Linked DNA regions of Microlunatus soli. The protein of the gene in region 2 interacts with the protein of the main gene of each other region in a pairwise test. Links are inferred from orthologs where the notes say so. Each region holds a gene or a part of one and is shown on either strand. Other genes may lie near its edges. The genes, in order: ndk and BLU38_RS06695.

Region 1 (8,465 bases), 3.4 Mb from region 2 along the record:
GACCCCGTCCATCCGGGGCATCCGGACGTCCATGATCACCACATCGACAGCGGTCACGGCGAGCTGATCGACCGCGTCGGCACCGTTGCTCGCTTGCCCGACCACCTCCATATCGGGCTGCGAACCGATCACCATGGCGAAACCGGCACGGACCAGCTCCTGATCATCGACCAGATACACCTTGATCGTCATCTCAGCTCTCTCCTGCCGTCGGTTCTGCTGGCGCCACGGTAGCGGGAAGATGCGGCAACCAGGCGTGAACCTCGAATCCGTCCGCCTGCGGACCGGTGGTCAGCCGACCGCCGACCGCACCGACCCGCTCCTTCATGCCCTGCAGGCCATGCCCCGGTTCGCCGGTCTGCAGCCTCTTGTCGGTGTCGGCGACACTGTTGATCACCCGCAGGTCGGTGCCGTCGGCGCCGAAGTCGATCACCAGCCGGACCTGGTCACCGCCGTGCTTGCGGGCGTTGGTCAGGCTCTCCTGCACCAGCCGGTAGATCGTCAGGCCGGTCATCTCGGCCACCTTGTCGGCATTGCCGGTCTGCTCCAACGTCACCGTCAGTCCGGTCGCGCCGGCCTGCTCCACCAGCTGGGGCAGCTGCTCCACGCCCGGCTGCGGCACCGCCGCACGGCTCGGGTCGTCCTCGCCCTCCCGGAGCAGCCCGAGCAGACCACGCATCTGGGTCAGCGAGTCCCGGCCGGTGCCGGAGATCCGTTCCAATGCGGTCTTCGCCGTCGCGGGGCTGCTGTCGATCACGTACGCAGCACCGTCGGCCTGGGCGATCATCACCGACAGCGCGTGCGCGATCACGTCGTGCATCTCGCGCGCGATCCGGGCCCGTTCGGCGGCCGCCGCGATCCTGGACTGCTGCTCCCGTTCTCGTTCGAGTTGCTCGGCGCGATCGGTCAGCGCCACCTGCCCCATCCGAGCCGACCGCAGCCGCTCACCCGAGGCCCACGCGGCGAAGACCAGTGCGATCATCCCGGCGGTGGTGGCGACCCTGGTCAGCAGGCTGGGCGTGGTGGAGAAGGCCTTGGAGAGTTGATCATCGACGAAACCCCACCAGTCGTTGACCGCCCCGGAGAAGGCCACCACCAACAGCACCGCCAACCCGTAGAGGCCGGTCCGCCGATTGGTGAAACCGACCAGGGAATAGAGCGAGAACAGCAGCGCCCCGTCATGCAGGCCGATCGGGCTCGGCCACCAGACCTGGAACAGCCCGAAGACCTGGCAGAGCACGAACGAGATCCGCGGCAACCTGCGCCGCAACATCAACGGCAGGCAGACCAACGCGACGAACGCCGCATCGATCGGGCGCCACTGCGCAAAGAACAGCGGCAGGAACGCCGACCCACAGGCGAAGAACACCCCGGCGAGCAGGCAGTCGAAGATCAGGCTCCGGGTCGGCAGCTCGGCACCGACCCCGGTCCCTTCGCTGGCCCGCAGCAGGCCCGCCAGGTGGGTCGGCATCGTCGTCAGCTGTGCTCGGGGAACCAGAGGGCGATCTCGCGGGCGGCCGACTCCGGCGAATCGGATCCGTGCACCAGATTTTCCCGGTTGGACAGCGACAGGTCACCGCGAATGGTGCCCGGAGCGGCCTTCCGTCCGTCGGTGGCACCGTTCAGCGCGCGGACCACCTCGATCGCCTCGTCACCCTCCACGATCATCGCGATCGACGGGCCGGAGGTGATGAACTCCCGCAGCGGCGGGTAGAAGTCCCGCTCGACGTGCTCGGCGTAATGCTGATCGGAGAGCTCTCCGTCGACCTGCCGCAGCTGCAGCGCCACGATCGACAAACCCTTGGCCTCGAACCGGCTCAGCACCGACCCCACCAGGCCGCGCCGTACGGCGTCGGGCTTGAGCAGGACGAAGGAACGCTGAACCGGGGTGCTTGCTGTCATGGATCAGACACTATTACGCGCGTGCGCTCGCGCGGGAATCGACCGTCTCCACCGGCGACCCGCGCGGTAGTTGATCTTGAGCTGAATTCGACCTTCCCGTCCGTACTGCGTTCACGCTACGCTCACCTGTGCGTCGCTGTCACCGGCCCGATGGCGCCTAGGTTCTGAACCGCTCCGGTCACCGTCGCCCGGCAGTCACTCATCACGGGGAGGACCATCATGGATCGACGTAGGTTCATTGCGTTCGGAATCGCTGCAGCCGCCGGCACCGCCGGCCTGACTGCCTGCCAGGGCAACGGCCCGGGCGCGACCACTGCCGGCGGCGGAAGCGGCGGGGGCGGTGCGAAGAACGCGCTGACCGTCTACTGCGGAGCCGACACCAACATCCAGGATCTGTGGACCAAGACCCTGATTCCCGGCTTCGAGAAGGCCAACCAGGGCACCAAGATCACCTTCCAGTTCGACCTGCACGGCCAGAACTCCGATCAGGTGCTGAACAAGATCGCCGCCGCCACCCAGCAGAAGAAGGATCCGGGCATCGACTTCCTGGAGTCGATGGGCGACCGGGCCGGCGAGGCCGGGCTGCTCGCCGACCCGTCCGGCAAGGTCGCCAACCTGACCGGCGTGCTGCCCGACCTGCAGGCGGCCGCGGCGAAGAACTCCATCCCCTACCGCGGCTCCTCGGTGCTGCTGGCCTACCTGCCGGACAAGGTGGGGACGCCGCCGAAGTCGCTGGACGAACTGCTCGTCTGGATCAAGAAGAACCCCGGCAAGTTCGCCTACAACTCGCCCGACACCGGCGGTGCCGGTGATTCCTTCGTGCAGACCGTGCTCACCAAATACCTGTCCGCGGCCGATCTGAAGACGATGACCACCGGCTACCACAAGGACCTGGAGGGCAAGTGGGACAAGGGTTTCGCGACCCTCGCCGGACTGAACACGTCGATGTATCAGAAGGGCGTCTACCCCAACGGCAACAACGGCACCCTGGAACTCCTGCTGCAGAAGGAGATCTGGATGTGCCCGGCCTGGAGCGATCAGTTCATCAGCGGCCGCAAGTCCGGGGTCGTACCGAAGGAGGCCGAGGCTCTGCAGATCACCGACCCGAGCTTCACCGGCGGCGGCACCTACGCCGGCGTGTTGTCCGCATCGACCAAGCAGGATGCTGCCTTCAAACTGGCGAACTGGCTGTTGGAACCCACCCAGCAGGCCGCCATCGCGACCGCGATCGCCGGCTACCCGGCGATCGCGATGGACAAACTCCCGGGGACGGTGAAGTCCGAGTTCGCCGACGCCGACCCGGGCAACCTGCGGCCGGGCTTCAACTCCGACATGGACGCCGACATGAAGAACCTGTGGCAGCAGAAGGTGCCCGGCAACTGATGTCGCGGCAACGCAAGCGGTCCAGCGGGTCGTCCGCCCTGCTCGGTTTGGCACTGGCCAGTCCGCCGATCATTGTCGCGGCGATCTTCGTCGGGTTCCCGATCTTGGTCGCGATCGCGTACAGCTTGGGCCATGTCGGCGGGCTGAACCAGACGATCGCCACCATCGCCCGCGGCCAACACACGGTTTCTTCCTGGTATCAGCAGACGCTCGGCGCCTACCGGGACGTGTTCACCGATCCGCGCTTCCGCAAGGATCTGCTGGTGACCGTGGTGATCACGTTGATCTCCACGCTGGCAGTGGTGGTGTTGGCCTGGGTGATCGCGATCTATCTGCGGACCAGTCCGGAGGACCAGAAGCTGCGTTCGGCGGTGGCCAAGCTGGTCTCCGGGCTGGCCGTGGTGCCGATGTTCATCCCGGTGGTGATCGCCTCCTGGGCGATGCTCACCTTCTACGCCCGGGACGGCTTCGTCCGGTCGATCTGTGCCCATCTCGGGCTGGAGGGACCGACCTGGGGCTACACCATGGTCTGCGTGACGATCGGGTTGGTCTGGACGCATCTGCCGTTCGCGACGCTGATGATCACCTCCGGGGTGCAGGGAGTACCGGATTCGCTGTTGGAGGCAGCGCGGGACGCCGGCGCGGGTCTGATCACGATCGTCCGGACGGTGGTCGCACCACTGACCCTGGTGCCGACGGTGATCGCTCTGACCTTCACCGCGATCGGCACCCTGGGCGCCTTCACGGTGCCCTACTTCACCGGCCCGAACGCCCCCAGCATGCTCGGCGTCGACATGGTGTCCTACTTCCAGTCCTTCAATCGACCGCAGCAGTCGGTGGTGATGGCGGTGGTGGTGTTCGCGGTGGCTGCCGTCTTCGGCGCCTTCTACGTCTGGGCGAACTTCCGGTCCGCCCGCGATGCCGGACGGGTCTGATGACGGGCATCGCTGCGGTGGTCCGACGGATCCTGACCGTGATCTTCATCGTCGCTCTGCTGATCTTCATCGTCGGGCCGTTGCTCTGGTTGGCGATCCGGGCCTTCGCGACCAGCTGGACCTATCCCCACCTGTTGCCCGACGGCTGGACACTGAAGTGGTGGCGGACGGTGTTCGCCAATCCGCAGCTGTTCTCCTCGATGCGGCTGAGTGTCGCCTTCGCCGTCACCACGTTGCTGGTCTCCAGCGCGATCTGCCTGCCGGCGGCGTACGCCTTCGCCCGCTTCGACTTTCCCGGCCGGAGGATCTTCCTGATCGGGCTGTTCGCCACCAACGCCTTCCCCAAGACCGGCCTGTTCGTCGCGCTGGCCGCACTGTTCTACGCGTTCAACCTGATGAGCACGTTCGCCGGCGTGGTGATCGTGCACCTGCTCGGCACCATCGTCTTCATGACCTGGATCCCGGCGGCGGCGTTCGCGTCGGTGCCACGCAGCCTGGAGGAGGCGGCCCGGGACGCCGGCGCGAGCCGCTTCAGGGTGTTCTTCACGATCACCTTGCCGATGGCGCTGCCGGGCATCCTGGTGGCGTTGATCATGAGCTTCCTGGCCTCCTTCGACGAAGCACAAGGCACCTATCTGGTCGGCGCGCCGGTGTTCTATACGATGCCGACGACGATGTACTCCTTGGTGCTGAACTATCCACGCCAGGTGGCGGCGGTGTTCTCGATCCTGCTGTCCATCCCCTCGGTGATCTTGCTGATGCTGGTTCGCAAGCATGTGATGGGCGGCCAATTGGCAGAAGGGTTCCAGATCCGATGACAACCCACGATCAAGGCCTGGTGCTGGCCGGGATCGGCAAGGATCTCGGCGGCCGGACGATCGTCGACGATCTCGACCTGACCGTGGCCACGGGCGAGCTGGTCTGCCTGCTCGGACCGTCCGGCTGCGGCAAGACGACGACATTGCGAATGATCGCCGGGTTCCTGACCCCCGACCTCGGCACGGTCACCATCGACGGCAGCGACGTCACCCGGGTGCCGCCGGAGAAGCGGCCGACCGCAATGGTCTTCCAGAACTACGCCCTCTGGCCGCACATGACAGTCTTCGACAACGTCGCCTACGCGTTGCGGTTGCGCAAGACCCCGAAGGCCGAGCTGACCGAGCGGGTGCACGAGATGCTCGAGTTGGTCAACCTGATGCACCACGTGAAGAGTCGGCCGGCCCGGATCTCCGGCGGTGAACAGCAGCGGGTGGCGCTGGCCCGTGCCCTGGTGCAACGACCGGCGGTACTGCTGCTGGACGAACCGTTGAGCAACCTGGACGCCAAGCTGCGGGTGCGAGTCCGGGAGGACATCCGTGAGATCCAGCAGCGACTCGGCATCACCACGGTAGTGGTCACCCACGATCAGGACGAGGCGCTCAGCATCTCCGATCGGGTGGCGGTGATGAACGCGGGCCGGATCGAGCAGTATTCCGAGCCGGTCCAGCTCTACCGGCACCCGGCGACCCGGTTCGTCGGTGGCTTCGTCGGTGCGATGAACACCTTCGACGCCGAGCTGCTCGCCGGGATCCCCGTGGATCGACCGGTCCCGCCGGGTGACGGACCGCGCACGGTCGGGGTCCGCCCCGAGAATGTGATCATCGTCGGTGCCGGCGAGACCGGAACGAGCGCAACAATCACCCGGACCATTCCACGTGGGCACTTCACCGAGCTGGTGTTGGAGGTCTCCGGAGATCTGTCGCTGCGAGCCTTCGCCGCAACGACCGCCGAGCATGCCGTCGGCGACACCGTCGGTCTCCGGTTGTCCTCGGTGTTGATCTACGACGAGACCGGAGCACTGGCATGACCTCGCTGACACCCGGCGGGCCGTTCCGCGCGATCGCCCACCGCGGAGAGCCGATCGGGCACCGGGAGAACACGCTGCCCGGCGTCGCCGCCGCTCTGCAGGCCGGCGCCGACATCGTCGAGATCGACGTCAAGGTCACCGCCGACGGTCAGGTGGTGCTCCTGCACGATCTGACCCTGGACCGGCTGTGGAACGATCCGCGCACGGTCACCGAGGTCGACCATGATCAGATCGAGCAGATCCCGTCACTGGCAGCAGCACTGGAGTTGATCGGACCGTCGGGCAAGGCCCTGTTGATCGACATGGACTCTGAGGACTGGGCCGAACCGAGCCGGCTGGTGGTCGCCGAAGCGGTCCGATCCGGGGTGATCACTGTCGACCAGGCGATCTGGTGCGGTCGGTTCGACTCGTTGCGGGTGATCCGGGAGGCAGATCCGCAGGCCCGGATCATCTTCTCCTGGGACGAAGGTGATCAGGACGGCCGGTTGCCGTCCGATGCGATGGTCGCCGACCTGGCGCCGGAGGCGTTCAATCCGCATTGGCCGATGGTGGACGACGCCGTCCTGGGCTGGATCGCCGATCATGGACTGGCCAGCTGCTGCTGGACCGTCGACGACGAGGCGGTGATGCGGCAGTTACTGGATCGCGGTGTGACCGCGATGATCACCAACCGGATCGGACTGCTGCAGGAACTCCGCCGATGACGACAGCCCCACGACGTCGCGGTCCCGATCCGGCCAAACAGCAGGCCGTCCTCGATGCATCGTTGTCGGTGTTCAGCGAACTGGGCTATGCCGCGGCGAGCATCGAGCTGATCGCCGCCCGAGCCGATGTCTCGACCCGAACGATCTACAACCATTTCGACGGCAAGGCAGCCCTGCTCCAGGCAACCATCGCCGACAGCGCGGCCCGCGTGGCCGCAGCACAGGTCGAGATCATCGACCGACACCTCGGTCAGGCATCCGAGCACCGGGACGACCTCACTGCAGCGCTGATCGCGTTCGCGACCGACTGGACCCGTCCGTTGCCTGATCAGGCCGAGCATCACGCGCTGGTCGAGCAGATGCGTGCCGAGATCGGTCGGATCCCGCCGAACGCCCTCGACGCCTGGCAGGAGGCCGGCCCGCTGCACGTCCGCCGAGCGCTGGCACGAGCCTTCGCCGCTCTGGCCGACCGCGGCAGCTTACGGGTCGAGGATCCCGATCTCGCGGCCCTGCACTTCACCCGACTCGTCACGATCACCGATCCACTGCGCCCCGGGCGACGGGTGACCAGGAAGCAGGCTGCGGCAATGATCACCGCCGGCGTCGAGGCCTTCCTGCACGGCTACTCCCGCGACTGACTGAGTCAGTCGCCGACGACGAGCGGCACGATCTCCCGGGCGAACTGCTCACGGGCGCGGCTGTCGGTCAGTCCGGCGACCACGAAGGTGTCGAAACCCAGCGCGGCGATGTCCCGGAGCTGCCGGACGGTCGTCCCGGCGTCACCGGAGCCGACCTGGATGTTGCAGGCGTAGCTCAGATCGCCCGGATGCCGGCCGGCCGACACCGCCGCTTCGTCGACCGCCTTCTTCATGGCTGCGGCCTGGTCCGGTTCGAGCCGCTGGATCGAGGGCAGCCAGCCGTCGGCCAGAGCCCCGGTCTGGGCCAGTGCCTTCGGTCCGTACGAACCGACCCAGATCGGGATCGGGTGCTCCGGGGGTGGCGCGATCACGGCGTCAGTCAGCCGGTAGTGCTCCCCGTCCGACGTCGTCGCTCGGCCCGACCAGAGCGCGCGCAGGATCTCGATCGCCTCCCCCAGCGCGGCCACCTTCTGTCCCGGTGTCCGCGTTGCCAGCCCGAACGCCGCGAACTCCGGCTCGTAGCCACCGTTGCCCAGTCCGAGGATCAGCCGTCCGCCGGACAGCCGGTCCAGCGTCTCGGCCATCTTGGCCAGCACCGGCGGCTCCCGGTAGGGCAACCCGAGCACGTCGGTGAGCACCGCGATCCGCTCCGTCGCCGCAGCGGCCCACGTCAACGCGGTCCATGGCTCGAGAGTCGGTCGACTGCCGTGCAGATGATCACTGAGGGCGAAGATGTCGAACCCCAGCGCCTCGGCCTGACGCGCCTGGTCGGCGACATCGGCATCGTCGGTCCCGAGCACGCCGAACCGAAGCCGGCGTCGCTCACCCGGTGTCATGAGATCTCCCCTCCGTGGAACGATCCGCGATCAAAATACAATTATGATTGTACTTTACGATTGTCGCTAGGGTACGGGCCATGACTGAGCCGATGGCCGCCGCGGACCTGGAGAGATCGATCAACACCGCCAGACGGGCCGCCGACGAGGCGATCCGGATCACCCGCGAGATGCCGCTGGGAGAGATCAGGACCAAGAAGCATGCGGCAGATGTGGTGACG
Region 2 (16,952 bases):
ACCGTCGGCCTCGGTTCGCTGCCCGGTGAGGCGACGGCGGTCGGGGTCGACTTCGCCAGCCGGGGCCGAAGAGCGGACGAAGCCATCCAGGTGCTGCGGCTGCTGTGGTCCGGCGACGCCGCCGGTGTCAGCTTCCACGGCGAGTTCTTCGACTTCGACGGTCTGGCCAGCTTCCCCCGGCCGTACCGCGGAATGCTGCCGATTCATGTCGGCGGCTCGAGTTCGCCGGCCGCCCGACGTGCCGGTCGGTACGGCGACGGCTACTTCCCTGGCGGGGCACTGCTGCCGCACGTACGAGCAGCCCAGCTCGAGTTGGCTCGCACCACGGCGGCGGAGCATGGGCGTGATCCGCAGGCGTTGGGCTACACCAGAACTGCACCGATCGACATGACACAGCAGCGCCTCGATGCCTACGTCGAGCAGGGAGTCGACCGCGTCGTCGTCAGCGCCTCTGGACGGACCCTGGACGAGCAACGAGCCGAACTCTCGGCCTTCGCTGACCGGTTCTTGTAAGTCGTTTCTCGAACGCGGGATCGTGGCCCTTCACCGGAATGGGAAGTTGATCTTGTGCCCGCCTGATCACGACAGGGTCAGTGCAACTGTGTCGGATCTGCAGGCCTGCCTCGCAGGATGCTGCTGATCCTTGCCCTGCGCTTGGTGTGATCGGTGGCCGGCGATCACGGACGGGGGAGTTGGTCGAGCAGATCGAGCCGTCCGGGGATGGCCCAGTAGTAGACCCAGGTGCCTCGTCGTTCGCAGTCGATCAGCCCGGCGTCGCGCAGCTTGCGCAGGTGGTGCGACACCGTCGGCTGGGAAACCCCGACGTCTTGGATGTCGCACACACAGACCTCGCCGGCCGCGCCGGCGATCCGCGAATACAACCGCAACCGGACCGGGTCGGCCAACGCCTTCAGCAACCCGGCAAGCCCGTCGGCCTCAACGGCCGACAACTCGACCGTCGACGGACCCGGCGCGCAGAGGGCGGCCGGCTCGGCGATCTGGAGCAGCTGCCGATTCGTCGGCTTTGTTGCGGTCATCACTCCATATTGACAATTGTCGATGCAGCCTGCAAGGTTGTCTGTATCGACAATCATCGAATCATGATCCCGATGGGGTGTAGCTGATGTCTGAGATCTCGCCCGCGCCGAACCCGGCCGACACGTCGGGCGCAGCGAGCCGTATGTTGCCGGTAGCGGTGCTCGGAGCCGGCCCGATCGGTCTGGCAGCTGCGGCAGAACTGGTCGGCCGCGATCAGCAGGTCATCGTGCTGGAGGCCGGTGACCGACCGGCGGCCGGGGTCGAGTCGTGGGGGCATGTCCGGCTGTTCTCGCCATGGTCGGAACTGACCTCACCCGCGGGTACGGCGCTGCTGCAGCCATCCGGCTGGCAGCATCCGGCCGCGGATCGATATCCCACGGGGGCCGAATGGGTGACCGACTACCTGGCGCCGCTGGCCGCCGTCCTGGGGGACCGGATCCGATTGGGGAATCGGGTGGTCGGCGTGGCTCGCCAGGATCGGGACCTGGTGGTCGACTCGGGCCGCGCCGAACAGGCGTTCGTGGTGTACGTGGAAGACAGCAGCGGCACGGTCAGCCGGATTCTGGCCCGTTCGGTGATCGATGCCACCGGCACCTTGGCCCGGCCGAACCCGCTCGGGTCGGAGGGCTACCCGGTCCCCGGTGAACGCGCCGCGGCCGATCGGATCGTCTACGGGATGCCCGACCCGGCCACCGATGAGGACCGCTACGCCGGCCGGGCGACAGCCGTCGTCGGGTCGGGTGCCTCGGCGCTGACCTCACTGATCGCCCTGACCTCGGAACCGCTGCACCGGCAGGGATCCCGGGTGGTGTGGGTGCTGCGCCGTGGCACTGTCGGGGACTCCTATGGCGGTGGCGAGGCCGACGAGCTCCCGGCCCGTGGCGCACTCGGCACCCGCGTGCGGGAAGCGGTCGAGGAGGGGCTGATCGATGTCGTCACCGGCTTCCGCACCCTCGCGGTCGATACCGATTCCAACGGCGTGACTCTGGTCGGCTCGGACGGCCGTCGGATCGACGGGCTGGATCAGGTCGTGTGTGTGACCGGGTTCCGGCCCGACCTGTCGTTCCTGTCCGAGGTACGGCTGGAACTGGACAACCGGCTCCAGGCCCCGGTCCAGCTGGCGGCCGAGATCGACCCGAACTACCACTCCTGCGGCTCGGTCCGACCCCATGGACACCGGGCGCTGGCCCAGCCCGAACCCGGCCTGTACCTGGCCGGAATGAAGTCCTACGGCCGAGCACCGTCTTTCCTGGCGATGACCGGATTCGAGCAGGTCCGCTCGATCGCTGCCGCCCTGGCCGGCGACGGGGCCGCAGCCGACGATGTCCAGCTGGTGTTGCCCGACAGCGGCGTCTGCGGCGGTGCGGGCCTGTTCGACGACGACACCACCGTCGGCGGCTGTTGCGGCACCACGGCGGCGACGCCGGAGTTCGTCGAGTTGACCGGGCTCGTCACAGCGACCGGTGCGCCGGTCGTCGCAGCGGAGCGCACCACCAACTGAGGCTGCGGCCCGGCAGCACACTCCACCGAGCCGGTCAGCATCACCAGCAAGGGACGACATGACGACGAACCAACCCGCACAGCGGCTCCGGGCCGCCGATGAACATCAGGAATCACCGGTGGCGCAGCTGTCCCGGCTGGACCGGTTCCTGCCGGTCTGGATCCTGGCAGCGATGGCCGTCGGCCTGCTCCTCGGCCGCCTCATCCCCGGCCTCGGCACAGCGTTGAGTGCTGTCGCGATCCAGGGCGTCTCACTGCCGATCGCGATCGGCTTGTTGATCATGATGTACCCGGTCCTGGCCAAGGTCCGCTACAACAGACTCGACACCGTCACCCGCGATACCAAGACGCTCGTGCTGTCGCTGATCTTGAACTGGATCATCGGCCCAGCACTGATGTTCACCCTGGCCTGGCTGCTGCTGCCCGACCTGCCCGACTACCGGACCGGGCTGATCATCGTCGGCCTGGCCCGCTGCATCGCGATGGTGATCATCTGGAACGATCTGGCCTGCGGCGACCGCGAAGCCGCCGCCGTCCTGGTCGCGATCAACTCCGTCTTCCAGATCATCGCCTTCGCCGGCCTCGGCTGGTTCTACCTGTCCGTCCTGCCCGGCTGGCTCGGCCTGACCCGAACCCGACTCGACATCTCGGCCGGCCAGATCGCCGTCTCGGTGTTGATCTTCCTCGGCATCCCGCTGATCGCCGGATTCCTCACCCGTCACTTCGGCGAACGCGCCCGCGGCCGGAAGTGGTACGAACACCGCTTCCTGCCCACGATCGGCCCCTTCGCGCTGTACGGGTTGCTGTTCACCATCGTCATCCTGTTCGCGCTGCAAGGCGACCAGATCACCGACCGGCCGCTCGACGTTGCCCGGATCGCCGTGCCGCTGCTGATCTACTTCGCGCTGATGTGGGGTGGAGGCTTCCTGCTCGGCCGGGCAGCTGGACTGCCGTACGAGCGCACCACCACGCTGGCGTTCACCGCCGCCGGCAACAACTTCGAACTCGCCATCGCCGTCGCGATCGCCACCTTCGGCGTCAGCTCCGGCCAAGCTCTAGCCGGCGTCGTCGGCCCCCTCATTGAAGTCCCGGCGCTGCTCGGCCTGGTGTACCTCTCGCTGGCTCTGCGCCAGCGCTACCCGTCAGCACAGGAGGTCCGATCATGACCGACCCGCGACCGTCGGTGTTGTTCGTCTGCGTGCACAACGCCGGACGATCCCAAATGGCTGCCGGCTACCTCACCCACTACGCAGGCGGTGCCGTCGAGGTCCGCTCCGCCGGCTCCGAACCCGCCGACCGGATCAACCCGATCGCGGTCCAGGTGATGGCCGAGGAAGGCATCGACATCACCGGCCAGACTCCCAAGATCATCACCACCGAGGCGGTCCGGGCCTCCGACGTCGTGATCACCATGGGCTGCGGTGACACCTGCCCCTTCTATCCCGGCACCCGCTACGAGGACTGGACCCTCGATGACCCCGCCGGCCAACCCGTCGAAGCTGTCCGCGCCATCCGCGACGACATCAAGCGACGAGTCCGCTTCCTGCTCGACGAACTCGTCCCGAGCCGGAGGACGACCGCATCCTGACCTCCTAGGCCGACGTGGTCTCCGTCTCCTGGCGCTGCGGAAGGATCCAACCGGGACGTGGGAAGTGGCAGGTGTATCCGTCGGGGTACTTGCGCAGGTAGTCCTGGTGTTCGGGCTCGGCCTGCCAGAACGGTCCGGCGGGCTCCAGCGTCGTGACAGCCTTACCGGGCCACAAACCCGAGGCGTCGACGTCGGCGATCGTCTCCCGGGCCACCTGCTCCTGCTCCGGGGTCACCGGGAAGATCGCGGAACGGTAGCTGCTGCCGATGTCGTTGCCCTGCCGGTTCAGCGTGGACGGATCATGGATCTGGAAGAAGAAGGCCAGGATGTTGCGGTAGCTGGTCTTCTGCGGATCGAAGACGATCTCGACGGCTTCGGCGTGGCCGGGATGGTTGCGGTACGTCGGATGATCATTCTGCCCGCCGGTGTAGCCGACGCGGGTCGCCAGCACGCCCGGCTCGTTGCGGATCAGATCCTGCATTCCCCAGAAGCAGCCGCCGGCAAGGACCGCGGTTTCGGCCCCAGGCTCGCGCGTGATCTCTCCCTTGTCGGTCATGATGCTTTCTCCCTCGTTGTTGTCGAAGTGCTCGCGGCGCCACAGTTGCTCGCCTGTTGAGCGGGTCGTCCCCGTCCGGGGCGACCACTGGGTTCAATCATCCCTCCCGGGGCGCTATTCCCTCACGGCCCCCGTCGGATGGTCATCGATCGGCAATCGAACCGGTGTCTGGGCGTGTCAGATCTGCCCAGGTACGCTCCGACCCATGACCGATCGCGTACCCGGCTTCGACACCCTGGCCATCCATGCCGGACAGGAACCCGACCCGACCACCGGTGCGGTGGTGCCGCCGATCTACGCCACCTCGACCTTCGCCCAGGACGGTGTCGGCGGGCTCCGTTCGGGCTACGAGTACTCCCGTTCCGGCAACCCGACCCGGACCGCGTTGGAGGAGTGCCTGCGCGCCCTCGAAGGTGGCGTCCGGGGCCTGGCCTTCGCCAGCGGACTGGCGGCCGAGGACACCGTGATCCGAACGCTGACGCGGCCCGGTGACGAGGTGTTGCTGCCCAACGACGCCTACGGCGGCACCTACCGTCAGTTCGCGCAGCTGCACGACCGTTGGGGGATCACCAGCACACCGGTTGCGGTCACCGATCCCGACGCGATCGCCCGGGCGATCGGGCCCAGGACGCGGGTGGTGTGGCTGGAGACTCCGACCAATCCGCTGCTGAACATCGCCGACATCGCCGCGATCGCCGAGCTGGCCCACGCGGCCGGCGCCAAAGTGGTGGTGGACAACACCTTCGCCACGCCGTATCTGCAGCAGCCGCTGGAACTCGGCGCCGATGTGGTGGTGCATTCGACGACCAAGTACTGCGGCGGGCATTCCGATGTCGTCGGCGGCGCGGTGGTCACCGACGACGAGGAGGTGGCCGAACAGCTGGGCTGGCATCAGAACGCGATCGGAGCGGTCGCCGGGCCGTTCGACTCCTGGCTGGTGCTGCGCGGGCTGAAGACGCTGGCGGTCCGGATGGATCGGCACAGCGCCAATGCGGCCGCGATCGCCGAACAACTGGACGATCATCCGGCCGTCTCCGAGGTGCTCTATCCCGGCCTGGCCAGCCATCCCGGTCATGATCTTGCCAAGCGGCAGATGCGTCACTTCGGCGGCATGATCAGCTTCCGGGTGAAAGCCGGCGAACAGGCGGCGGTCGACACCTGCGGCCGGACCAAGGTCTTCACCCTCGGCGAGTCCCTCGGCGGCGTCGAGTCGCTGATCGAACATCCGGGCCGGATGACCCACCAGTCGGTGGCCGGCACCGCGCTGGAGGTGCCCGACGACCTGATCCGGCTGAGCGTCGGCATCGAGAACGTCGAGGACCTGATCGACGATCTTGATCAAGCGCTCCGCGGATGATCTTGTCACCGCGATGACGCTGTATCGATGAAGCAGCAGATGACGGCCGAGGACGTGCTAGGTGTCCTGGCCGTGCTGCAGCAGGCTGACACCGAGGTCTGGGTCGGTGGCGGTTGGGGTATCGATGCCCTGATCGGACGGCAGACCCGGCCGCATCGTGATCTTGATCTGATGCATCGCGCCGGGCAGGAGCAGACCGTCGTCGGGACGCTGGCGGCGGTCGGATTCGTGCAGACCCTGGACTGGCGCCCGGTGCGCTTCGTGCTCACCGACGGACGCGATCGCGAGCTCGACCTGCATCCGTTGCGGTTCGCCGCCGACGGGTCGGCGGTCCAGTCATCGCCGGACCCGGAGCGCCCCTTCGAGTATCCGGCGTCCTGCTTCGTCACCGGTCGCATCGCGGGCAGTCCGGTCGGCTGTCTGTCGGCCGAGCAGCAGGTGTACTTCCACCGGGGCTACGAACCTGCTGATCATGATCGGCACGACATGGCCGAGCTCCGCCGAGCCTTCGGCATCGGTACTCACTTCTGAACGACCGTGACCTCGGGAGGCAGGCAGGATCAGGCCGGAGCCAGGCTCAGGCCGACCGTACGGGCCCGGTTACCGCGGAGGATTCGCAGGCTGATCCGGTCACGATTCCGGGTTGCCCGGTGCAGGTCGATGACCGACAACACCGGCACGCCCTCGGCGGCAACCACAAGATCATCGATCTTCAAACCTGCGGTCGAAGCCGGCGACCGGGGGAGTACCGCACGGATTCCGAGCCCGGCTCGCTCGGTCAGTCCCAATTCGGTACGGCGCCGGGCCGCGAGATGTGCCGGCAGCAGTGACATTCCCCAGCGATCCATCGCACGGTCGTCGGTCGACATCTCCACGGCCTGCAGCAGTCGCCGCAGCAGATCGGCGAGCTGATCGTGTTGCTCGGTCGACAGCCCGGACAGGAGTTGTCGGGAGTGGTGCAGGTGGACCGGTGCGCATTCCTCGAAGAGCGCGGCACCCCGTGCCGTGAGGACGATGATCGAACCGCGTCCGTCGCGGGGATCGGGATTGCGGGTGACCAGACCGGAGCGGACCAACCGTTCGATCCGGACGCTGACGGTGCCCGAGCTCAGGTCGAGCTCGGCCATCAGCGCTCGCTGACTGAGCCCGGTCGACGGCGCCACCCGGACCAGGGTGGCCAGCACGGCGAAGTCGGCGCCGTTCAGCCCGAACCGGTCGAACACCGACTGCTCGTCGACGGCCCGTTTCAACCGATCCAGTCTGGTCAGGATGGCGATCGGCCGGACGTCCAGGTCCGGACGGCTTGTCGCCCAGGACGCCAGGACGCGATCCACCGAGTCGGTCGGGGCCGATCCTGCTCCGGACTGTTCGGACATGGTGAAACGTTAGCGGCCGGCGGTTTGCCTGCGGTTGCGGAGGCGCTCGGCGATGATCGAGATCAGCACCAGGACGGCGACCAGTGCCGCGTAGCAGATCGCCGTGGTCGGCAGTCCGAGCCTGGTGCTGACGACCCCGGCGATCACCGCCGGGAGGGCAAAGGACAGATAGGCGACGGTGTAGACGGAGGCGATCAATCCGCCTCGCCACTGCGGTTCGGCACCAGCCACCAGATGTCGGACCGAGCCGAGGAACCCGGCCCCGAAACCGGCGCCGGAGATGATGCTGCCGATCCCCAGGACGACGCCGCTGCCGACCATGATCGACGGCACGGTCACCGCCAGCCCGATGATCAACATCAAACAGCCGATGATCATGATCCGGTCCGGCGTCAGTCCGCGCAGCAGCAAGCAGCTCAGTGCTCCCGCCGCGCACAGCGCGAAGACGGTCGCTCCACCGAGCAGCCGGTTGGCAGAGTGTTCCAGCCCGAGCATCAGCGATGGGCCGAGCGACAGGTACAGCCCACCGAGCGACCAGCAGGCGACGATGCACGGGACGACGGCCAGGAAGGTCGCCCGGAGTTCCGGATGTACCCCGATCCTCGGTCGCAATGAGATCGGCCGGCGATCGGTCGGCGGTAGATCGAAACTGAACAGGGCTACCGCCAGCGCCAGATAGCAGACCAGTAGCACGCCGTAGACCAGCCGCAGCGGCGCCGGCCCGTACTGCACCAGCGCCCCGGCCAGCAACGCACCCGCGGCCAGCCCGACGGTCGGCATCACCGCATTGGCCAGCGGGCCGCGGCCGGGGTGGTCCGCCGGTTCCAGGTCGAGCAGTGCGGCACTCACCGCCGCGGTCACCAGTCCGGTCGCGATGCCCTGCAGGATCCGGCCGACGTAGAGCCAGACCAGTCCTCTGGACAGCAGGAAGACAACCATGGCAAGGATCTGCACCGTCAACGCCAGCAGGATCACCGGTCGTCTACCGAGGCTGTCGGACAGCGATCCGGTCACCAACAACGTGATCAGCAGGGCGATCGCATAGACGCCGAACACCACCGTCACCGTGACCGGGGAGAAGTGCCAGATCGTCGCATAGCGGGCGTACAACGGCGTCGGTGCGCTGGCGCCGGCGAGGAAGGAGCCGAGCACGGCGGCGATGATCATGAATCCCCAACCGGCGCGCCGACCGGTCCGTTGCCGCACGGTCGTCATCAGCTGTCTCCTCGTCGAGCACGGATCTGCACCGGGCAGCGGAACTGCACGAGCGTCGACAGCGTATTCCGGAGTTAGCTTGGGCCCAAGGTATTCGGTGGCGGCCGAAACGTCAGCGCCGGCACAGCACAGCTCAGCGGTCGACCCGCCAGTCGATCGGATCCGCGCCGGCGTCGACCAGGAAGCGATTGGCTCGGCTGAACGGACGGGATCCGAAGAAGCCGCGATCGGCCGACATCGGTGACGGATGCGCGCTCTTGATGTACGGCACCGACCCGAGCATCGGGATCAATGACTGGGCGTCGCGGCCCCACAGGATCGCGACCAGCGGACCGCCGCGCGCCACCAGTGCCTCGATCGCGCACTGGGTGACCTGCTCCCACCCCTTCCCGCGATGGGACCCGGAAAGCCGCGGTTGCACGGTCAGCACCCGGTTCAGCAGCAGCACGCCCTGCTCGAACCAGGGGGTGAGGTCGCCACCGGCCGCCCGCGCGATGCCCAGATCGTCCTCCAATTCGCGATAGATGTTGGCCAGACTGCGCGGGATCGGCCGGACATCGGGGGCCACCGAGAACGACAACCCGACCGGATGTCCCGGAGTCGGATAGGGATCCTGGCCGACGATCAGCACCCGGACCTCGGCCAGTGGTCTGCTGAAGGCCCTCAGCACCGCGTCGCCGGCCGGCAGGTAGCCGTGGCCGGCGGCCAACTCGGCACGCAGGAAGTCGCCCATCCCGGAGATCGTTCCGGCGACCGGGGCAAGGGCCTGCGCCCAGTCGGGACTGACCAGCTCGGTCAGCGGTTTGGGGTTCACACGTCCTCCCGGCGGCCGTTCCTCGGGTCTGATCGATCCGGACCGGTGATCATGGCCGCGCATCGACCGGATCGCGTCCTCGGCATGATGTCATGGACATCGGGTACGGGTTGTCGGGGCAGGTAACTTAGGTCGTTCACAGCAGGCACTGCCGTAGTAGGAGGCGTGGGTGGGGATTCGCGATCGGTTGAACCTCGGGCGGCTGCGGGGACTGCGGGAACAGCTGCCGGCGTTGCCGAGGCCGAAGCACAGCGCCGACTCCGTTGCCGGCCTGGAGGCGAGCGGCGACACCCGTACGGCGACATCCACCGGATCAGGTCCGGGCGGCGCAGGCTCGTCGGACGGCGTCGGCCGGACGGTTCCGTCCGCGCCGGCCGTCGACGAAGGCCAGACGATGCCGCCGATCGACCCGACCGAGACCGCCCCGACCGCGACTGCACCGGCCGAGACCGCCACGAATGAGGCCGACCCGATCGACCGCGAGGTGCCGCGCGGCTTCCGGATCGCGGCGAGTTGGGCTTGGCGGTTGATCGTGGTCGTGATCGTGCTCGCCGGCATCGGCTGGGTGCTGCGCTACCTGTCCGAGGTGACGATCCCGATAGCGGTAGCGATTCTGCTGACCGCGCTGATCTCGCCGGTGGCCAACTGGTTCAATCGGCGACGCTTCCCGCGGGCGCTGTCCGCGGCGCTGTCGATGATCATCGGGCTGGTGCTGGTCTCCGGCACGCTCACCCTGATCGCCACCCAGATCGCCGGACAGGCCGAGTCGATGGGCAACCGCGTGGTCACCGGCTTCCGACAGGTCACCGACTGGCTCACCACGGGTCCGCTGAAGATCCCGGAGAAGTTCCTGCAGATCGATCAGCTGACCACCCAGGTGCAGGATCTGGTGACCAGCAGTAGCAGCACCATCGCCGGCTATGCGGCGGCGTTCGGGACCCAGATCGGTCACTTCTTCGCCGGGCTGGCGATCGCCCTGTTCGCCACCTTCTACTTCCTCTACGACGGCGGCGGGATCTGGAAGTTCCTCACCCGCTTGATGCCGCGCAACGCCAGTCAGCGGATCGACAGCGCCGGCCGGAATGGCTGGACGGCCTTGGTGCACTACGTCCGGGCGACGATCCTGGTCGCGTTCTCCGACGCGATCGGCGTCCTGATCGTCGCACTGGTCCTGCAGGTGCCGGTCGCCCCGGCGCTGGCCGCACTGGTGTTCCTCGGCGCCTTCGTGCCGCTGGTCGGTGCCTTCGTCTCCGGCTTCGTCGCCGTCCTGGTGGCGCTGGTGATGTTGGGCTGGGTGCAGGCGTTGATCATGCTCGCCGGGATCATCCTGGTGATGCAGTTGGAGGGTCACATCCTGCAGCCCTTCCTGCTCGGCCGCGCCGTCAAGCTGCATCCGTTGGCCGTGCTGTTGGGCATCGCCATCGGTGTCATCGTCGGCGGCATCGTCGGCGCGCTGATGTCGATCCCGCTGCTCGCCTTCGCCAAGACCTTCATCCAATATCTGGCGACCCACAAGGAAGAACCGGTCGCGACCGCCGTACGGGAGTAGCGGTCACGCCGTGTTGATCATCGGCACGCCGGCACGAGCAGCCAGAGGCTCATAACTGTCGTGCGGTGACCGCCCGGCGCAGCTCCGCCGGCCACTGCGTCCCGAGTCGATGACCGGACCTGCCACCCGGCCAGGTGTCCAGGCCGTCGGCTGCCCAACGGGGTACGACGTGAAAATGCAGATGGTCGACCGACTGGTCGGAGTCCGGGCCGCTGGCGTTCAGGACATTCACCCCGCGGGCGCCGAACGCGTCCCGCAGCGCGACCGAGACCTGCTGGACCAGCAGGATCACCTGGGTCAGTGCTGCCGGCGACACGTCCTGCACCCCGACCGCGTGCTGATCGGCGATCACCAGGGTGTGCCCGGGAGCCAACCGGCCGTCCTCCAGCGGCAGCAGGGCCGACGCGCCCTGACCGCGCCAGATCCAATCGGCCGCACCCTCGTCGCGCAGCAGCGAGCAGAAGACACAGTCGGAGTTCATGCCCGGGGAGCCTATCCACGCCGATCGCAGCGATCCTCCGAGATCGTGCGTCGGCGTTCAGTCGGTCGCCGAGTTCGGCCGTGGCAGGTCGCCGACCCGTTGCAACCAGGCCTCCGACCGGCCGTCGAACGGAGCCGCACCCGCGGCCAGCGCAGCGTGGACCTGATCACAGCTCCGACGGGCCTGGGTGATGATCTGGTCCGGGTAGCCGAGGGTGACCTGATGCTCGGCGAACTCGTCCTCGTCGTCGACGTACAGCCGGCCGGCGCGCTCCCGGACGACATCGAGGTCGAGGTCGACCGCGACGATCCGGCCGGGGGACAGCAGCGGCGGGGTCGTGATGTCGACGTAGGTGTGCACGGCGCCGGGCCGGTCGGGTGACGGTCCGGGTGCATAGAAGGTGGCGATGTAGCCGGCACCGCCGCTCGGCACGACCGCGGCGGCGTCAGCGTTGGAGTGGTACGACGCCCCGGGGCGGGTCAGCAGCGTTCCTGCTGGGACGCCGAACCACCAACCACTGTCGTCCAGGCCGAGCCAGCGGCCGTCGAACTCCCAGTGCGGCCGATCGGGCCACTTGGTCGCGATACAGCGCACCGGCTCTCCCGGACGCGGTTCGGGCGGCGGATGCATCGGGAGGTCAGCGGGTCGCGGTTCCGATCCGGGATCGGAAGCCGATCAGAGCGCCGACCCCTCGGCGTAGGTCTCGAAGTCGACGTTCCAGTCGGTCAGACCGTTCAGCGGATCCAGCGAACGCTTGCTGCCGGTCACGATCACCGGGCTGCCCGACTTGGCGTGCTTGTACAACCAGCCGGAATCCTCCACGCTCATCCCGATGCAGCCGTGGCTGGCGTTCTGCCTGCCGAAGTAGCCGGCGTTCCAGGGGGCGGAGTGCAGGAACTCTCCGGAGGTGGTGATCCGCATCGCGTAGGCGGCGGTCAGCCGGTAGGACTCGGGGCCGGTCTTCGGCAACCCGATCATCTCCGAGGTCATCGTGTAGTTGGTGCGCTTCTCGGTGATCACCGATGTCCCGCTGCGGGTGTCGTCGCCGGGCTTGCCGGCGCTGATCTTCATGGTCCGGGCCAGCTTGCTGTTGACGTAGACCTTGGCGATGTGGGACTTCAGGTTGACCTTGGTGATCACCGAGTCACCGACGGTGAAGCTGGTCGAGACGCTCTTCTGGCCGTACAGCCCGTCACCGGCGGGGACGCTGTTCAGGTCGGCGGTGGCGGTCACCTTGGTGCCCGGCTCCCAGTATTCGGCCGGCCGCCAGTGCACTTCCTTGTCGTTGTACCAATGCCAGCTGCCCTTCTGGTCGGAGCTGCTGCTGACATGGAGATGCTTCTCGAAGGTCTTCTTGTCCTTGACCGGGAGATCGAACTGCAGCACCACCGGGGTGGCCACCCCGACGGTGCCACTCATGGTGCCGGCGAAGCTGGGGAAGACCTGGTTGTCCAGCGACACGTCCTTGGTGCTGAAGGTCGAGGTGTCGCTCTCCTTCTTGCCGTCGCTGTTGATGCCGCTCACCTTGACGGTGTAGTCGCCGCTGGGTTCGAGCAGCTCGGAGGCGGTCCAACCGGTCTTGCCGTCGGTCAGGTCACCGTCCAGGCTGACCTTCTTGGTCTCGCCGTGGTCCAGCACCGACCCGGTCACCTTGACCTTGGACAGCGTTCCGTTGCTCGCCGTGAGCTTGAGGATCTTGTCGATCTTGACGTCGCTCGCCTCGTCCTTGATGTTGCTGGTGAGCTTGTACGGGTCCGGCGGCGGCGCGGGCTTGCTCGGCTTCTCGCCGGGTTGCTTACCACCGGCGCTCGGCTGGCTGGACGTCTTGGAGTCCGGATTGCCGTTGCCCCCGAGCGGGTTGTCCCCGCGCGCGATCTGGCCACAGCCGACCATCGACAGACTCGTCAGCAGAACAGTCGCCGCCAGCGCTCCGCGAACAACGCCGGGCTTACCGAACCGACTCATACCCCTCACCATCTCCATTCCTGGGTGCGGCGGCGACCCCGTGCCCCGGCACCCACAACCTGCGCGTGCTCGCCGTCCGTACGGCGAGCCCCTCCCGACCTGGAAACTGTCCTCGGCCCCAAACCGATTCGAGTCCTACCGATTCGGTCCTGGCCCGCCGGACCGCTGTGCGGTCGACGATGGCCGAACAGACCGTACGGAAGGGGTCCTCAGAGACTGCACCCATCGGACTCCGACAATCTGCCATGGACAAGGGCCGAAACGCGCATCCGAAGGGGGTGGGTTGCGAACCTGTGACCAATCCGCTACGAGACCGCCTGCTTTTGACGTCGGCTCGTGACCTTCGACATCGCGAAGGGTGCACGGTGCAGCAGCTCCGACAAGGGTCCCACCGATGGTGAGCCGGTGGCTCTCGGCTCGCAATCCCGTCGTCTGCCGGTCACACGCCGGCTGTCGGTACGTACCGAGGCCGAGCCGCGACCGCGCACCGAGAACAACCCTGAGCCATCCCCTGAATGTCGCAACGGGCCTTTCGAATGTGGGAGGTCGGTTTTAGATTCGTCAACATGAGCCCTTCCGAAGACATGACGAGGATCCTGGAGGAGCTGTCTGCCGGTCGGATCGACCCGGCCGAGGCAGCCCGTCGGATCGACGCGATCTCGACGACCAACCCCGAAGCCAATGCCGATCCCGCCCCCGAAGACACGGTGGGAGCCGAAGACACGGTGGGAGCCGAAGACACCGTGGGAGCCGAAGACACCGTGGCCCCGACGACCGCCACGTCGTCGGGCAGCGTTGCCGAGGACGTCACCAGCGTCGGGGTCGACGTCGACGCCACCGATGCCGACACTGCCGATGTCGAAGCGGGCGATGTCGACGGGGCGGACGCGGTCGAAGAGGATTCTGCGGCCGCGCTCGACGATGCGGCCGCCGAGACGATCGACAGCGACGCCTGGGCGGCCAGCACCGACCGGCCGCAGCAACCGGCGTACGGCAAGGAATCGGTGCGGCCGTCACGGCCGAAGACCAGGCTCGGCCGTCGTCCCGCCGGCACCAACGGCGTGGAGAAGTTGTCGATTCGAGCGGTGGGCCGCCGGGTCCGGATCATCGGCGAACCATCGGTCGCCACCGTGTCGGCCGACGGCCCGCACGTGCTGCGCCGCAACGGTCCGGTGCTGGAGATTTCCAGCGACGGTGAGTTCGGCGCCTCGATCGACGGATTCCAACTCCTCAAGGCCACGCGCAGCCTGGACGACTTCCGTTCCCTCGGACTCGGCAAGGAGCTGCTGCTCCGGGTCAATCCCAGCCTGCTGGTCGACATCGAGGTGACCGCCGGCAGCCTGAACACCGAGGCCGTACCGCGGCTCGGCAAGGTCCGGGTGACCGCCGGCGGCGCCAAGCTGGTGGACGTCGCGGAGATCGCCGACGCTCTGATCCAGGCCGGCCAGGCAACGGTCAAGGGAGCCATCACCACCGGCCGCTCCCGGATCCGGGTCGAGTCCGGTTCGCTGAGTCTGCAGCTGTCCGATGCCTCCAACGTGACGATCGCCACCGACTCCCAGCTCGGCAAGATCAGCTGGGGCGGCGCACACGCCGGATTCGTCGGCGACGAGGTCGTGATGGGTCACGGCAGCGCTCGGCTGGATGTCGAGGTCGTGATGGGGCACGCCTCGGTCAAGGCCGGCACCAGCAGTACCCACGATTCCGATCCCTCAGGCGTCGCATGAGTATGCCGGGCAGGCCCGGAACCGGCCATCGACATCAGACGGACGGTCCCGACCACCGGGCCCCGAGCGACTGCCCGGTCTGCGGTGAGCATCTGGTCGTCACCCGGCTCGGCTGTGAGTCCTGCGGTACGGAGTTGGCCGGCATCTTCGCGCCCTGCGAGTTCTGCGCACTGTCAGCGGCCGAGTTGGACATGCTGCGCGTCTTCCTCGCCGCCCGGGGCAACCTGCGGGAGGTGGAGAAACACCTCGGCGTCTCGTACCCGACGGCGCGGGCACGATTCACCGAGGTGTTGCAGAAGATGGGCCTGGCCGAGTCGGACGAGCCGAAACCTGCGGCCGGGCCTCCGGGACAGGGACCGTCCCGCGAGCAGATCCTGGCCGAGGTGGCTTCCGGCGCCCTGACCCCGGCCGAGGCCGCCTCCTTGCTCGCCGGCTGACCCTTCCCGTCGGCTCGATGCCCGGGCTCAGGACCAGGGTCAGGACTGGTAGGGCTGGACCTTGATGATGGTGACGCTGATCGGCTTGCCGTTCGGGGCGTCGTAGCTGACCTCGTCGCCCGGCTGCTTGCCGAGGATGGCCGCGCCCAGCGGGGATTGCGGGCTGTAGACGCTGGCCTTGCTGTCGTCCATTCCGAGCATCTCGCGGGAACCGAGCAGGAACGTCTCGGTATCGGACTCATCGCCGAAGAAGGCGATCGTGACCTCCATACCGGGAGCGACCTCATCGGAGTTGGCCGGCGCCTCACCGACCTTGGCCCGCCGCAGCATGTCGGTCAGCTGACGGATCCGCGCCTCCTGCTGGCCCTGCTCCTCGCGGGCAGCGTGGTAGCCGCCGTTCTCGCGCAGGTCACCCTCTTCACGAGCGGCCGCGATCTTCGCGGCCACCTCGGTTCGACCCGCACCGGTCAGATGATCCAGGTCGGCCGCCAGCTTGTCGTAAGCGTCCTGAGTCAGCCAGATCGTCTCGGTAGAGGTGTTCTCAGACATCCGACAAGCCTACCAACAGCGCCGTCGGCCCGGCCAAACCCTTCCCGGTCCCCGGCATGGTTCCGGACCGGGATTTGCTATCGTTGGGTTCGGAACCGGCGAACGGTTCGCGGACGAGGGAGCAGTACCCGCACCACGACAAGACTGACTCAGAAGGAGTCCTTGTCATGGCCTGGATCGTCCTGATCGTATCGGGCATGTTGGAGGCCGTCTGGGCAGCCGCCCTGTCGGCGTCGCACGGTTTCCGACGGCTGCGCCCCACCCTGTTGTTCTTCATCGCCCTTGCGCTCAGCATGCTCGGACTGGCCTGGTCGATGACCTCGCTGCCGACCGGCACCTGCTACGCCGTCTGGGTCGGGATCGGCGCCACCCTGACCGTGCTCTGGGGCATCGTCACCGGCCAGGAACGGTTCGCCCTGGCCCGCGCCCTGCTGTTGGTGCTGCTGGTCGGCTCGGTGATCGGCCTGAAGGTGGTGAGCTGAGATGGCCTGGCTCATCCTGATCGTCAGCGCCGTCTTCGAGGCGGTCTGGGCGACGGCCCTCGGGCTGTCCGACGGACTCAGCCGCCCGCTGCCGGCGATCGTCTTCTTCGTCGGGCTGGCCGTCAGCATGGTCGGCCTGGGCCGGGCGACCCGACAGATCCCGATCGGTACGGCGTACGCGGTCTGGGTCGGGATCGGCGCAGCACTGACCGTCGGCTACGCGATGGCGACCGGCGCCGAGGCGACCTCGATCCCGAAGATCATCTTCATCTCCGGGATCATCGTCGCGGTGGTCGGCCTGAAGCTGGTGCCGGGCAG

The links.
Region 1: the proteins of BLU38_RS06695 (region 2) and ndk interact in binary tests that used the Escherichia coli proteins (3 or more experiments, as listed by UniProt). The link is inferred for Microlunatus soli from one-to-one orthologs.

Annotation. Positions count from the first base shown.
Region 1 is NZ_LT629772.1:4,848,531-4,856,995, reverse strand. What follows is about bases 190-2,883. They hold ndk (nucleoside-diphosphate kinase), read right to left. Parts: upstream 1,903-2,883; coding sequence 1,477-1,902; downstream 190-1,476. Other genes in these bases: BLU38_RS22200 (extracellular solute-binding protein), read left to right, coding at 2,122-2,883; BLU38_RS22210 (sensor histidine kinase), read right to left, coding at 194-1,471; BLU38_RS22215 (response regulator transcription factor), read right to left, coding at 190-192. In the rest of the region: more of BLU38_RS22215, read right to left, coding at 1-189; more of BLU38_RS22200, read left to right, coding at 2,884-3,285; BLU38_RS22195 (ABC transporter permease), read left to right, coding at 3,285-4,220; BLU38_RS22190 (ABC transporter permease), read left to right, coding at 4,220-5,038; BLU38_RS22185 (ABC transporter ATP-binding protein), read left to right, coding at 5,035-6,066; BLU38_RS22180 (glycerophosphodiester phosphodiesterase), read left to right, coding at 6,063-6,770; BLU38_RS22175 (TetR/AcrR family transcriptional regulator), read left to right, coding at 6,767-7,408; BLU38_RS22170 (LLM class flavin-dependent oxidoreductase), read right to left, coding at 7,414-8,244; BLU38_RS22165 (inositol monophosphatase family protein), read left to right, coding at 8,325-8,465. UniProt on the Escherichia coli protein: Major role in the synthesis of nucleoside triphosphates other than ATP. The ATP gamma phosphate is transferred to the NDP beta phosphate via a ping-pong mechanism, using a phosphorylated active-site intermediate.
Region 2 is NZ_LT629772.1:1,426,679-1,443,630, reverse strand. Bases 7,605-10,384 are described here. They hold BLU38_RS06695 (uracil-DNA glycosylase), read right to left. Parts: upstream 9,445-10,384; coding sequence 8,764-9,444; downstream 7,605-8,763. Other genes in these bases: BLU38_RS06690 (AI-2E family transporter), read left to right, coding at 9,614-10,384; BLU38_RS06700 (MFS transporter), read right to left, coding at 7,605-8,630. Also shown: BLU38_RS06745 (TIGR03619 family F420-dependent LLM class oxidoreductase), read left to right, coding at 1-513; BLU38_RS06740 (ArsR/SmtB family transcription factor), read right to left, coding at 678-1,037; BLU38_RS06735 (FAD-dependent oxidoreductase), read left to right, coding at 1,124-2,539; arsB (ACR3 family arsenite efflux transporter), read left to right, coding at 2,598-3,704; BLU38_RS06725 (arsenate reductase ArsC), read left to right, coding at 3,701-4,126; peptide-methionine (S)-S-oxide reductase MsrA, read right to left, coding at 4,131-4,682; BLU38_RS06715 (cystathionine gamma-synthase), read left to right, coding at 4,888-6,039; BLU38_RS06710 (nucleotidyltransferase domain-containing protein), read left to right, coding at 6,067-6,570; BLU38_RS06705 (MarR family transcriptional regulator), read right to left, coding at 6,600-7,415; more of BLU38_RS06700, read right to left, coding at 7,425-7,604; more of BLU38_RS06690, read left to right, coding at 10,385-10,993; BLU38_RS06685 (HIT family protein), read right to left, coding at 11,043-11,474; BLU38_RS06680 (DUF402 domain-containing protein), read right to left, coding at 11,532-12,068; BLU38_RS06675 (L,D-transpeptidase), read right to left, coding at 12,150-13,439; BLU38_RS31345 (hypothetical protein), read left to right, coding at 13,976-15,166; BLU38_RS06665 (DUF2089 domain-containing protein), read left to right, coding at 15,163-15,603; and 3 more genes. UniProt on the Escherichia coli protein: Excises uracil residues from the DNA which can arise as a result of misincorporation of dUMP residues by DNA polymerase or due to deamination of cytosine.